Regions from separate parts of the Pinisolibacter sp. DMC100 genome, predicted to be linked through region 3. Evidence: riboswitches for the same ligand, from Rfam matches in the RefSeq annotation. Region 3 holds a riboswitch; each other region holds the start of a gene.
What was found. A riboswitch is a leader RNA that binds a small molecule or an ion and turns the genes downstream of it on or off. The one in region 3 is predicted to bind cobalamin.

Region 1 (3,266 bases), on a different contig from region 3:
CCGATGGTGACGAGCAGCGTCGCCGCGCCGGTCAGCACGAAGCCGAGCGGGGCGGCGAGGAGCCGTGCCCACGTCGCCAGCGGCACGCCGGCCCGCCACGTCACGGCGAGCGTCGCGACCACGAGGATCGCGACGGCCGTCGGCCAGGGCGGCGTGAGGAGGGCGAGGGCGAGAAGGCCGAGCCCGAGCAGAGCCTTCTCGGCGAGCGAGCGGTCGCGCCAGCGGTTGCCGGCGGCGATCCTATCGATCGGCGTCATCGCGACGGCGGCTCCCGCTGCGGCGGCCCAGTGCATAACCGAGGATGCCGGCGCCTACCGCGGCCTGGAGGGCGAAGAGCGCGCTCTCGATCTCCTTCGACGGCGGTTCCCAGAAGGGCTTGGTCCAGCGTTCGTAGCCGGGGTGGCTCGCCTCGATCGCCTTGGAGCCGATGTCGTCGGTGCCGGTGAACTCGCCGCCGAAGGGCAGCACCAGGGGTGCCGCGACGATGGCGGTGGCGACGAGGAGGAGGACGATCGAGGTGCGGTTGGACAGCGTCGAGGTCATCGGCCGGCCTCCGCGATCTTGCCGTCGAAGGCGCCGGGAATGCGGCCGACGAGGGCGTTCATGACGACGACGACGAGCAGGCCTTCGGCCAGGGCGAGGGGAACCTGCGTCACGGCGAAGATGCCGGCGAACTTCACGAAGGCCCCGGCGATGCCCGAGGTCGGGTCGGGGAAGGCGAGCGCCAGTTCGAAGGAGGTGACGACATAGGTCGCGAGGTCGGCCAGCGCCGCGCCGAGGAAGACGGCGACGGTGGCGGGCAGGCCGACGCGGGAGGCGAGCTTCCACGTCGCCCAGCCGACCCAGGGGCCGGCGATCGCCATCGAGAAGACGTTGGCGCCGAGCGTGGTGAGGCCGCCGTGGGCGAGCAGCAGGCCCTGGAACAGCAGCACGATCACGCCGATCGGCGCCATCACCGCGGGGCCGAAGAGGACGGCGCCGAGGCCGGTGCCGGTCGGGTGCGAGCAGGAGCCGGTCACGCTCGGCAGCTTCAGCGCCGAGAGGATGAAGGTGAAGGCGCCGGCGGCGGCCAGCGTCAGGCGCGCCTCGGGGCGTTCGCGCAGGGTGCGGCGCAACGAGACGAAGCCGCCGACCACGAAGGGAGCGGAGACCAGCGTCCAGCCGAGCGCGTGCGGCGCGGGCAGGAAGCCTTCCATGATGTGCATGTCTTCCACCTCGATCTACGAGCGCGTCGCCCGTGAAGCGAAGGCCCGCGACGCGGGACACTCCGACAACGCCTACCGGGACACCCCGCCCGAGGGACGCGAACGACGCTCATGCGGATGGCAGGTCTCCTGGCTCGCGGGTCGTCGAGATCCGGACGGCCTTCCCGATCGTGCTCCCCCGGGTGGTCTCGGGGGCGATCAGTGACCGATCGCCCGCAGGCGATCTTCGTCCGGACCCCTCGCCGCTCACAGTCGCGGGGGCGGCCACGGCTCGGGCGCGATTCGGCCCTTCCGTGTTCCCTTTTCACCGCCTCGGAGGACTCCGACGCGGCACCATCACACCCGGAATCGTAGACGTCGGTCGCGATCGGCGCAAGGGCCGGCCGGGGCGAGGGGGCGGGACCGCGACGGATTGACGAGACGCGGTCTTCGCCGTCATGGTCGGGTGATGACGATGTGGACGCCCGGACGATGGAAGCGCCTTGTCGCCGCCGCGACGCTCGCGGTGGCGCTGGTGCTCGTCGCCTTCGCGCCGCGGGTACTGCCGGGCTTCGTCACCGCGGCCGATCTGGTCGAAGGATCGGGCATCGCGGTCGCCGGCATCTGCACCGCGCCGGTCGACGCCGCACGCGCGGCGGAAGACATCGCCGGCCACCGCGTCGACCACGCCGATCACTTCTGCGGCACCTGCGTGCTGTTCTCCGCGCCCGGTCTCGGTGCCGTGGCGGCGGCGGAGGTGCCGGCGCCGCGGCTCGTCGCGGTCGAGCGGCTGGCGTGGCGGGACGAGGCGGGGACGACGGTCCTCGCGCCGCGGGCGACGGCACGCGGTCCGCCGGCGGCGTGATCCGCCCATCCACCGACGTTTTCCTTCCCGGCGACGGCCCGGACGCCCGACGCGGCGCGGCCCGATCGCACCCCACGCGAAAGACTGATCCCATGAAGACCATCCGGACCCTCGCGTTCGCTTCCAGCCTCGCTCTCCTCCTCTCGGCCGGTGCGGCGCTCGCCCACGGCTACAAGGTCGGCAACCTCGAGATCGACCATCCCTGGAGCCGCGCCACGCCGAAGGCGGCGCCGGTCGGCGGCGGCTATCTCACGGTCAAGAACACCGGCACCACCGACGATCGTCTGGTGGCGGTGAAGTCGGACGTCGCCAAGACGGTCGAGATCCACGAAATGTCGATGGACGGCGGCGTGATGAAGATGCGTGCCCTCGACAAGGGCATCGAGATCCCCGCCGGCAAGACCGTCGAGCTGAAGCCGGGCGGCTTCCACGTGATGTTCATCGGCCTCGGCGGGCCGATCGAAGTGGGCAAGGCCTTCAAGGGCACGCTGGTGTTCGAGAAGGCCGGCTCGGTCGACGTCGACTTCGACGTCGAGGCGCAGAAGCCGATGGACCATTCCGGCGGCGGCATGAACCACACCGGCCACTGATCGGCGGCGCGACGCGACGCAAGAGGGCGGCCCTCGGGGCCGCCCTCGTTCTTTGCCGGAAGCGTCCGTGCCGCCTCAGTCGCGGGGGCGGGTGAGGATCGGCAGATAGATGGCGAAGAAGCCGCCGAAGGCGACGATCCAGCCGAGCGCCGCCACGTGCAGCAGCGCGAATTCGGCCCAGCCGAAGCCGGCGGCGACGCGGGCGAGCGCCGCGACGGTGCAGGCGACGTAGAGGGCCGCGATCGGCCGCGTCGCGTGGAGCGGCAGGCCGGCGTGGCCGAGGCTGGCGCGGCTCATCACCGCCAGCGTGGTGAGTCCGATGGCGCCGACCGTCCAGGCGTGGAGCGCTGCGGTCGGGGCGAGGTTCGCCCCGGCGATGCTCGCCGCGAGAGCGAGGCAGCCGAGGCCGACGAAGACGCGGGCGACGTGGAGCACCACCAGCAGCGCCTCGCCGGTCGTCCGCCAGCCGGCCCAGCGGGCGAGACGGGCGAGATCGACGACGCCGGCGATCGCAAGCGCGACAGCCGTCACCCGGTGTTCGGGCAGCACCACCCAGATCGCCAGCGCGATGCCGACGACGATGCTCGCCACCTGATCGAAGCGGGCGAAGGGCGTCGGCATGCGGCC
Region 2 (3,266 bases), 100 kb from region 3:
TCAAGGCGATGGGCGACGGCTTCATCAAGCTGATCAAGATGGTGATCGCGCCGATCATCTTCTGCACCGTGGTGTCGGGCATCGCGCACATCGACGACGCCAAGAAGGTCGGCCGCGTCGGCGTCAAGGCGCTGATCTACTTCGAGATCGTCTCGACCTTCGCGCTCGCCATCGGCCTCATCGTCGGCAACATCGTCGCTCCCGGCCACGGCTTCCACGGCCAGGGCAATGCCGCCGCGGTCGCCCAGTTCACCGCGCCGGAGAAGCAGCAGAAGTCGGTCGACTTCGTCATGAACATCATCCCGGACAGCGTCGTCGGCGCCTTCGCCAAGGGCGACGTGCTGCAGGTGCTGCTGTTCTCGATCCTCTTCGGCTTCGCGCTGATGATGCTCGGCGACAAGGGCAAGCCGGTGCGCACCCTGATCGACGACGTCGCGATGGGCGTGTTCGGTGTCATCGGCATCGTCATGAAGGCCGCCCCGATCGGCGCCTTCGGCGCCATGGCCTACACCATCGGCAAGTTCGGCCCGCAGGCGCTCGGCAATCTCGCCGGCCTGATCGCCACCTTCTATCTGACCGCCGCGCTGTTCGTCTTCCTGGTGCTCGGCACCATCGCCCGCATCGCCGGCTTCTCGATCTTCAAGTTCCTCGCCTACATCAAGGACGAGCTGCTGATCGTGCTCGGCACCTCCTCGTCGGAGAGCGCCCTGCCGCAGATCATGGCCAAGCTCCAGCGTGCCGGTTGCTCCAAGCCGGTCGTGGGTCTGGTGGTTCCGACGGGTTACTCGTTCAACCTCGACGGCACCAACATCTACATGACGCTCGCCACGCTGTTCATCAGCCAGGCGCTCGGCTTCGACCTGTCCTTCCAGCAGCAGCTGATCATCCTGGTCGTCGCCATGCTGACCTCGAAGGGTGCCTCGGGCATCACTGGCGCCGGCTTCGTGACGCTGGCCGCCACCCTCGCCGTCGTCGATCCGCGCCTCGTCCCGGGCATGGCGATCGTTCTCGGCATCGACAAGTTCATGTCGGAATGCCGCGCGCTCACCAACATCATCGGCAACGGCGTCGCCACCGTGGTCGTGGCCTGGTGGGAGGGCGAGCTCGATCGCGACAAGCTCCACGCCGCGCTGAACCCGACCAAGGCGGTCGCCGCCCCGGCCGGTGCCGACCAGACCGAGGCCGCTCCGGCGGAGTGATCGGTCGACCTTCTCCCGAGAAGACCTGCCCGCCCGGAGCGATCCGGGCGGGCTCTTTCGTTTCGGACTTCCGGAAACCCCGCGGACGTGGCATCCCTCGCGGCGGTTCGGTGCCCGCCCACGCGGGAGAATCGGGAACGCGGTGGAAGTCCGCGACGTGCCCAACACCGTGAAGGGGGACTGCTCCGACACCCCGCGAGGGGAGAGCCACCGGGCGACCGGGAAGGCGTCGGAGCGGGGTGATCCTCAGTCGGGAGACCGGCCGAGCCGAAGAGGTCCCAGCGTCTGGTCGGCGCCGGGTCGCGTCGACACGAGGGGATCATCGATGTCGCGCACCACCTTCGCGCCCGCCGCCGCGGGCGATCATGCGTCGCCGTCGCCGTCGCCGTCGTCGTCGTCGTCCGCCGTCCCGCCCGAGGGCGACGGTCTCGTCATGGCCGACTTCTCCGCCTTCGACGAGGCCGATCGCGCCGCCGTCTACCGCGCCATCGCGACGCGGCGCGACGTGCGCGGCGAGTTTAGGCCGGATCCGATCGAACCGGATGTACTGCGGCGCCTGCTCGAGGCGGCGCACCGGGCGCCGTCGGTCGGCTTCATGCAGCCGTGGAACTTCCTCGTCCTGCGCGATCCGGCGGTGCGGGCGCAGCTCCACGACGCCTTCCTCGAGGCACGCGAGCGCGAGGCGGCGCTCTTCCCGGACGACCGGGCGGCGATCCATCGCCGGCTGAAGCTCGAGGGGCTGCGCGAGGCGCCGGTCGTCGTCGTCGTCACCTGCGACCGCGATCGGGCTGGACCGGTGGTGCTGGGGCGGAGCGCCGATCCGGCGACGGATCTCTACAGCTGCGTCTGCGCGGTGCAGAACCTGTGGCTGGCGGCTCGGGCGGAAGGCATCGGCGTCGGCTGGGTCTCGATCCTCGACAAGGACCGGGTGCGCGCCGTGCTCGGCATTCCGGAGGCGATCGAGATCGTCGCCTGCCTCTGTCTCGGCCGGGTCGACGCCGCCTTCGCCTCGCCGGAACTGGAGCAGCGGGGATGGCGGCAGCGGCTGTCGCTCGACGACCTCGTCTTCGAAGAGGCGTGGGGGCAGCGCGCCGCCGACGATCAGGGCACGATGCGGGCGTGGACCACGGCGACCTCGTCGGCGTAGACGCGGCGCCAGCCGGGCGAGCGGTCGAGGAGATCGATCGCCGCCGTGCCGGTGGACAGCAGCGTCCAGCCGATCTTCGGATCGGAAAAGACCTTGTCGAAGCTCGACAGCCCCTGCAGCGACACCGCCCTGCGATAGAGCGCGACGCGCTTGCCGCCGTAGAGCTCGGTGCGGCCGTCGATGAAGGTCGGGACCCCTCGCGCGATCAGGAAGCCGCCGAAGCCGTAGTCGTTCAGCACCGCGCCGGTCACGCCGGCGGCACGGGCGGCGGCGAGGGCCTCGGCGGGGGCATTGTCGCGCGGCGGGGCGATGTCGCGCAGCGGCAGCGTCGCCGCGGCGAGGAGGGCGAGGACGAGGGCACCGATCGTCAGGGCCCGCGGTGGGGGCGGGACGTCGCCGTCCGGCCGGCCGATGCGGGCGGCGATCGGCTCGATCGCCACCAGCGTGCCGACCAGCGTCAGCAGCGCGGTGTGGCGGACATGGGCGAGCGCCATGTGGAAGAGCAGGAGCAGCAGCAGCAGCCGCGCGAGCGGGATGCGGGCGCCCGCCGTGGCGAGCAACGCGATCACCGGCAGCAGCACCGCTTCCAGCGGGTTGAAGCCGGCGAAACTCTGCGGCCGCCATTCCATGATCGAATCCTGCAGCCCCTCGATGCCGATCACCGAGAAGGCGGCCTTCCAGGTGCCCCAGCCGTAGGGATGCACCAGCGTCGCCAACGCCGCGGCGAGGCCGAAGAGGCCCCAGCGCAGGGCGAGACCGCGGCGATCGGCCGGATCGGCCCGCATCAGCGCCTCGAGCGCGACGATCGGCACGACGCCGAGGCCGAAGAGCCAGGAGGCGTGGAGATTGGCCCAGACCACCATCACCAGGAGGAGTGCGGGGCGGGGCGCGCGGGCCTCTTCCGCCGCACGGAGGAGGCC
Region 3 (3,266 bases):
ACGTTGCCGTAGATGTCGGCCTCGATCATGCCGTTCATGGCGATGATGCCGAGGCGGCGGATGACCTCCGGATGGTTGGAGATCTCCTGCGGGCGCAGCACGATCCGCTCGCGGTAGAAGTCGATGTTGTCGAGGAACTCCTTCGTCGCCTCCTCCGACAGCGACAGCGCCGTCGCCGAGGCGTGCGTCAGCTTGCCCGACTTGATCAGGTGCAGCATGCCGTCCTGGAGCACTTCGGTGTAGGCCGAGAGATTGTCGAAATGGCCGTGCTCGAGATCGGCCATCACCGCGTTGGCGACGTTGCCGACGCCCGACTGCAGCGGCAGCAGATTGGCCGGCAGGCGCCCCATCTTCACCTCGTGGTCGAGGAAGTCGATGATGTGATGGGCGATCTTCTTCGACGTCGCGTCGGGGGCGGTGAAGGCGGTGTTGCGGTCGTGGGCGTCGGTCTCGACGATCGCCACGATCTTCGACGGATCGACGCGGAAGAACGGCTGGCCGATGCGGTCGTGTGCCGTCACCATCGGGATCGGCTTCCTGTGCGGCGGCCGGTCGGTGCCGTAGTAGATGTCGTGCATGCCGGCGAGCGCCAGGCTCTGCCAGGAATTCACCTCGAGGATGATCTTGTCGGCGCAGTCGAGCCAGGTCTTGTTGTTGCCGATCGACGACGACGGGATCAGCAGCCCGTCCTCGGTGATGCCGGCGACCTCGACCACCGCGACGTCGAGCTTGCCGAGGAAGCCGAACCACACCGTCTGGGCGACGTGCGAGAGGTGGATGTCGATGTACTCCATCTCGCCGGCGTTGATGCGCTTGCGGCAGATCGGATCCGACTGATAGGGCAGCCGCATCTCGATGCCGTCGACCTTGGCGAGCGCGCCGTCGAGTTCCGGCGCCGTCGAGGCACCCGTCCACACCTTGACCTTGAAGGGCCGACCCTGCGCGTGCTCCGCGTCGATCCGCTTGGCCAGTTCGATCGGCACCGCCTTCGGATAGCCCGCGCCGGTGAAGCCGCTCATGCCGACGGTCGCACCGTCCGGGATCAGGGCAGCGGCTTCGGCCGCCGTCATGACCTTGGAGAAGAGACGGGAATCGAGAATCCGGGAAGGCTTGGTCGCAACGTTCATCTCGGGGAGGCCCTTTGGCACCGTCGCCTGATTTCGGCGACGAACCGCCTTCTCCGGCGAACCGACGGCAATCGGTCGGCCGGTCACGGCGATCCATGGTTCGGCAGGTTCATCTCGGACGGATCGCCCCGATCCGCCCGGAACATGCTCGCGACCGAAGCCCAGCGCTCTCTCTCGCCCTTGCCCTGCGACGAACGAGCCGCGTCTTTCGATCTCGTCGATTGAAATAACGAGCAACAGCCCCGGCTCGAACCCATACGAAAGCATTTGAAAGCAGTGCAGCATGGATCGCGGCGACAAATCCGCCGTGCAGCCGATTCGGCAATTTCAATGCCTTGCGACCGATTGCTCACAAAATTCGGAACATGATACCGAATATTCGCATTCATGCATTGCTGCACCGCACATGTATGCGAAAATCGCATGTCTCGCGCGCAGGGCGCCGCGTCTGCGACCTTCGGACGAGACGGTGGGCAATCCGACCGTTTTCGGCCGGAAATCGGCGGTCCAAGCGGGCGCTCGCCGGCCGCTTTCCTTGACAGTCGCGTGAAACGCCCCTTATCTCGCCGCGTCGACGGTCCCGCGGGCACTCCCGCGGGCGAAGAGGGAATGCGGTCGAGCCTCTCGGTCCCGAGAAGCTCCAAGCCGCGGCTGCCCCCGCAACTGTGAGCGGAGAGTGCCGACGCCGAATGCCACTGGGTTTCCCCGGGAAGGCGGCGTCAGCGCGATCGATCCGCGAGCCAGGAGACCTGCCGTCGCGCCCGAAATCCCCGACCGCCGGAGGGGCGGAGAAGGAGAGCATCGCCGTGACGACACCCGTATCCCGTCCCGAAACCGCCCGTCCGACGACGGTGCTGGTCTGCGTCAACTGCCGCCGCGAGGGCGACGCCGAGGACGCCCCGCGCGCCGGCCGCCGCCTGCACGACGCCCTCGCCGCCCGTGCAGAGGCGCACGACGACGTCCGCGTCGTCGGCGTCGAGTGCCTGTCGGTGTGCAAGCGCCCGGTCACCATCGGCTTCGCCGACGACACCAAGTGGACCTATCTCTACGGCGAGTTCGACGAGACCGCCGCCGACGAGATCGTCGCCACCGCCCGCCTCTACGGCGAGACCGACGACGGTCTGATCGCCTGGAAGAGCCGCCCGGTCGCCTTCCGCCGCGGCGTCGTCGGCCGCATCCCGCCCTTCGCGGTCGCCACCGCCAATCCGGAGGGCCGCCCGTGAACGCCTTCGCCAAGATCCCCGTCACCATCGTCACCGGCTTCCTCGGCGCCGGCAAGACGACGCTGGTCCGCCATCTGATCGAGAACGCCCGCGGTCGCCGCATCGCCATTCTCGTCAACGAGTTCGGCGACGTCGGCGTCGACGGTGCGCTGCTCTCCGACTGCGGCGACGAGAGCTGCCGCCCCGCCGCCGTGGTCGAACTGACCAACGGCTGCCTCTGCTGCACCGTCGCCGACGACTTCATGCCGGCGATCGAGAGCCTGCTCGCCCTGCCGAACCGTCCCGAGCACATCGTGGTCGAGACCTCCGGCCTCGCCCTGCCCAAGCCGCTGGTGAAGGCCTTCGACTGGCCGGAGATCCGGGCGAAGCTCACCGTCGACGGCGTCGTCGCCGTGGTCGATGCCGCCGCCGTCGCCGACGGCCGCTTCGCCGACGATCCGGCGGCGCTGGCCGCAGAGCGGGCGAACGACGCCGCGATCGATCACGACAATCCGCTCGAGGAGGTCTACGAGGACCAGCTTCTCGCCGCCGATCTCGTCGTGCTCAACAAGGCCGATCTCCTCGGCGATGCCGATCTCGCCGCGATCGAGGCCGAGATCCGCGCCGCCGTTCCGCGCGCCGTGAAGGTGGTGCGCGCGACCGAGGGTCGGGTCGATCCGACCGTCGCCCTCGGCCTCTTCGCCGCCGCGGAAGACGACCTCGCCGCCCGCCCCTCGCACCACGAGGCCGAGGGCGAGGAGCACGACCACGACGACTTCGAGACCATCGTGGTCGACGTCGCCGCGACCCCCGACGCCGAGAGCCTCGTCGCGCGGCTCAGGACCGTCGCCGAGGCCCACGACGTGCTGCGCATCAAGGGCTTCGTCGAAGTGACCGGCAAGCCGATGCGGCTTCTGGTGCAGGGCGTCGGCGCCCG

Region 1: it holds a riboswitch for cobalamin, as region 3 does, so the genes downstream of both, ACT541_RS13565 (energy-coupling factor ABC transporter permease) here and ACT541_RS09965 (DUF1636 family protein) in region 3, are expected to answer to the same signal.
Region 2: it holds a riboswitch for cobalamin, as region 3 does, so the genes downstream of both, bluB (5,6-dimethylbenzimidazole synthase) here and ACT541_RS09965 (DUF1636 family protein) in region 3, are expected to answer to the same signal.

The regions. Positions count from the first base shown of each region.
Region 1 covers NZ_JBQUZT010000003.1:97,762-101,027, forward strand. The annotation lists gene cbiQ (cobalt ECF transporter T component CbiQ) at 1-257, opposite strand, end outside; gene ACT541_RS13560 (energy-coupling factor ABC transporter substrate-binding protein) at 241-543, opposite strand; gene ACT541_RS13565 (energy-coupling factor ABC transporter permease) at 540-1,205, opposite strand; cobalamin riboswitch at 1,308-1,558, opposite strand; gene ACT541_RS13570 (hypothetical protein) at 1,660-2,049, shown strand; gene ACT541_RS13575 (copper chaperone PCu(A)C) at 2,142-2,639, shown strand; gene ACT541_RS13580 (NnrS family protein) at 2,715-3,266, opposite strand, start outside.
Region 2 covers NZ_JBQUZT010000002.1:118,206-121,471, forward strand. The annotation lists gene ACT541_RS09525 (dicarboxylate/amino acid:cation symporter) at 1-1,199, shown strand, start outside; cobalamin riboswitch at 1,291-1,480, shown strand; gene bluB (5,6-dimethylbenzimidazole synthase) at 1,633-2,346, shown strand; gene ACT541_RS09535 (hypothetical protein) at 2,301-3,266, opposite strand, start outside.
Region 3 covers NZ_JBQUZT010000002.1:219,913-223,178, reverse strand. The annotation lists gene ACT541_RS09970 (acetyl-CoA hydrolase/transferase family protein) at 1-1,127, opposite strand, end outside; cobalamin riboswitch at 1,686-1,898, shown strand; gene ACT541_RS09965 (DUF1636 family protein) at 1,934-2,350, shown strand; gene cobW (cobalamin biosynthesis protein CobW) at 2,347-3,266, shown strand, end outside.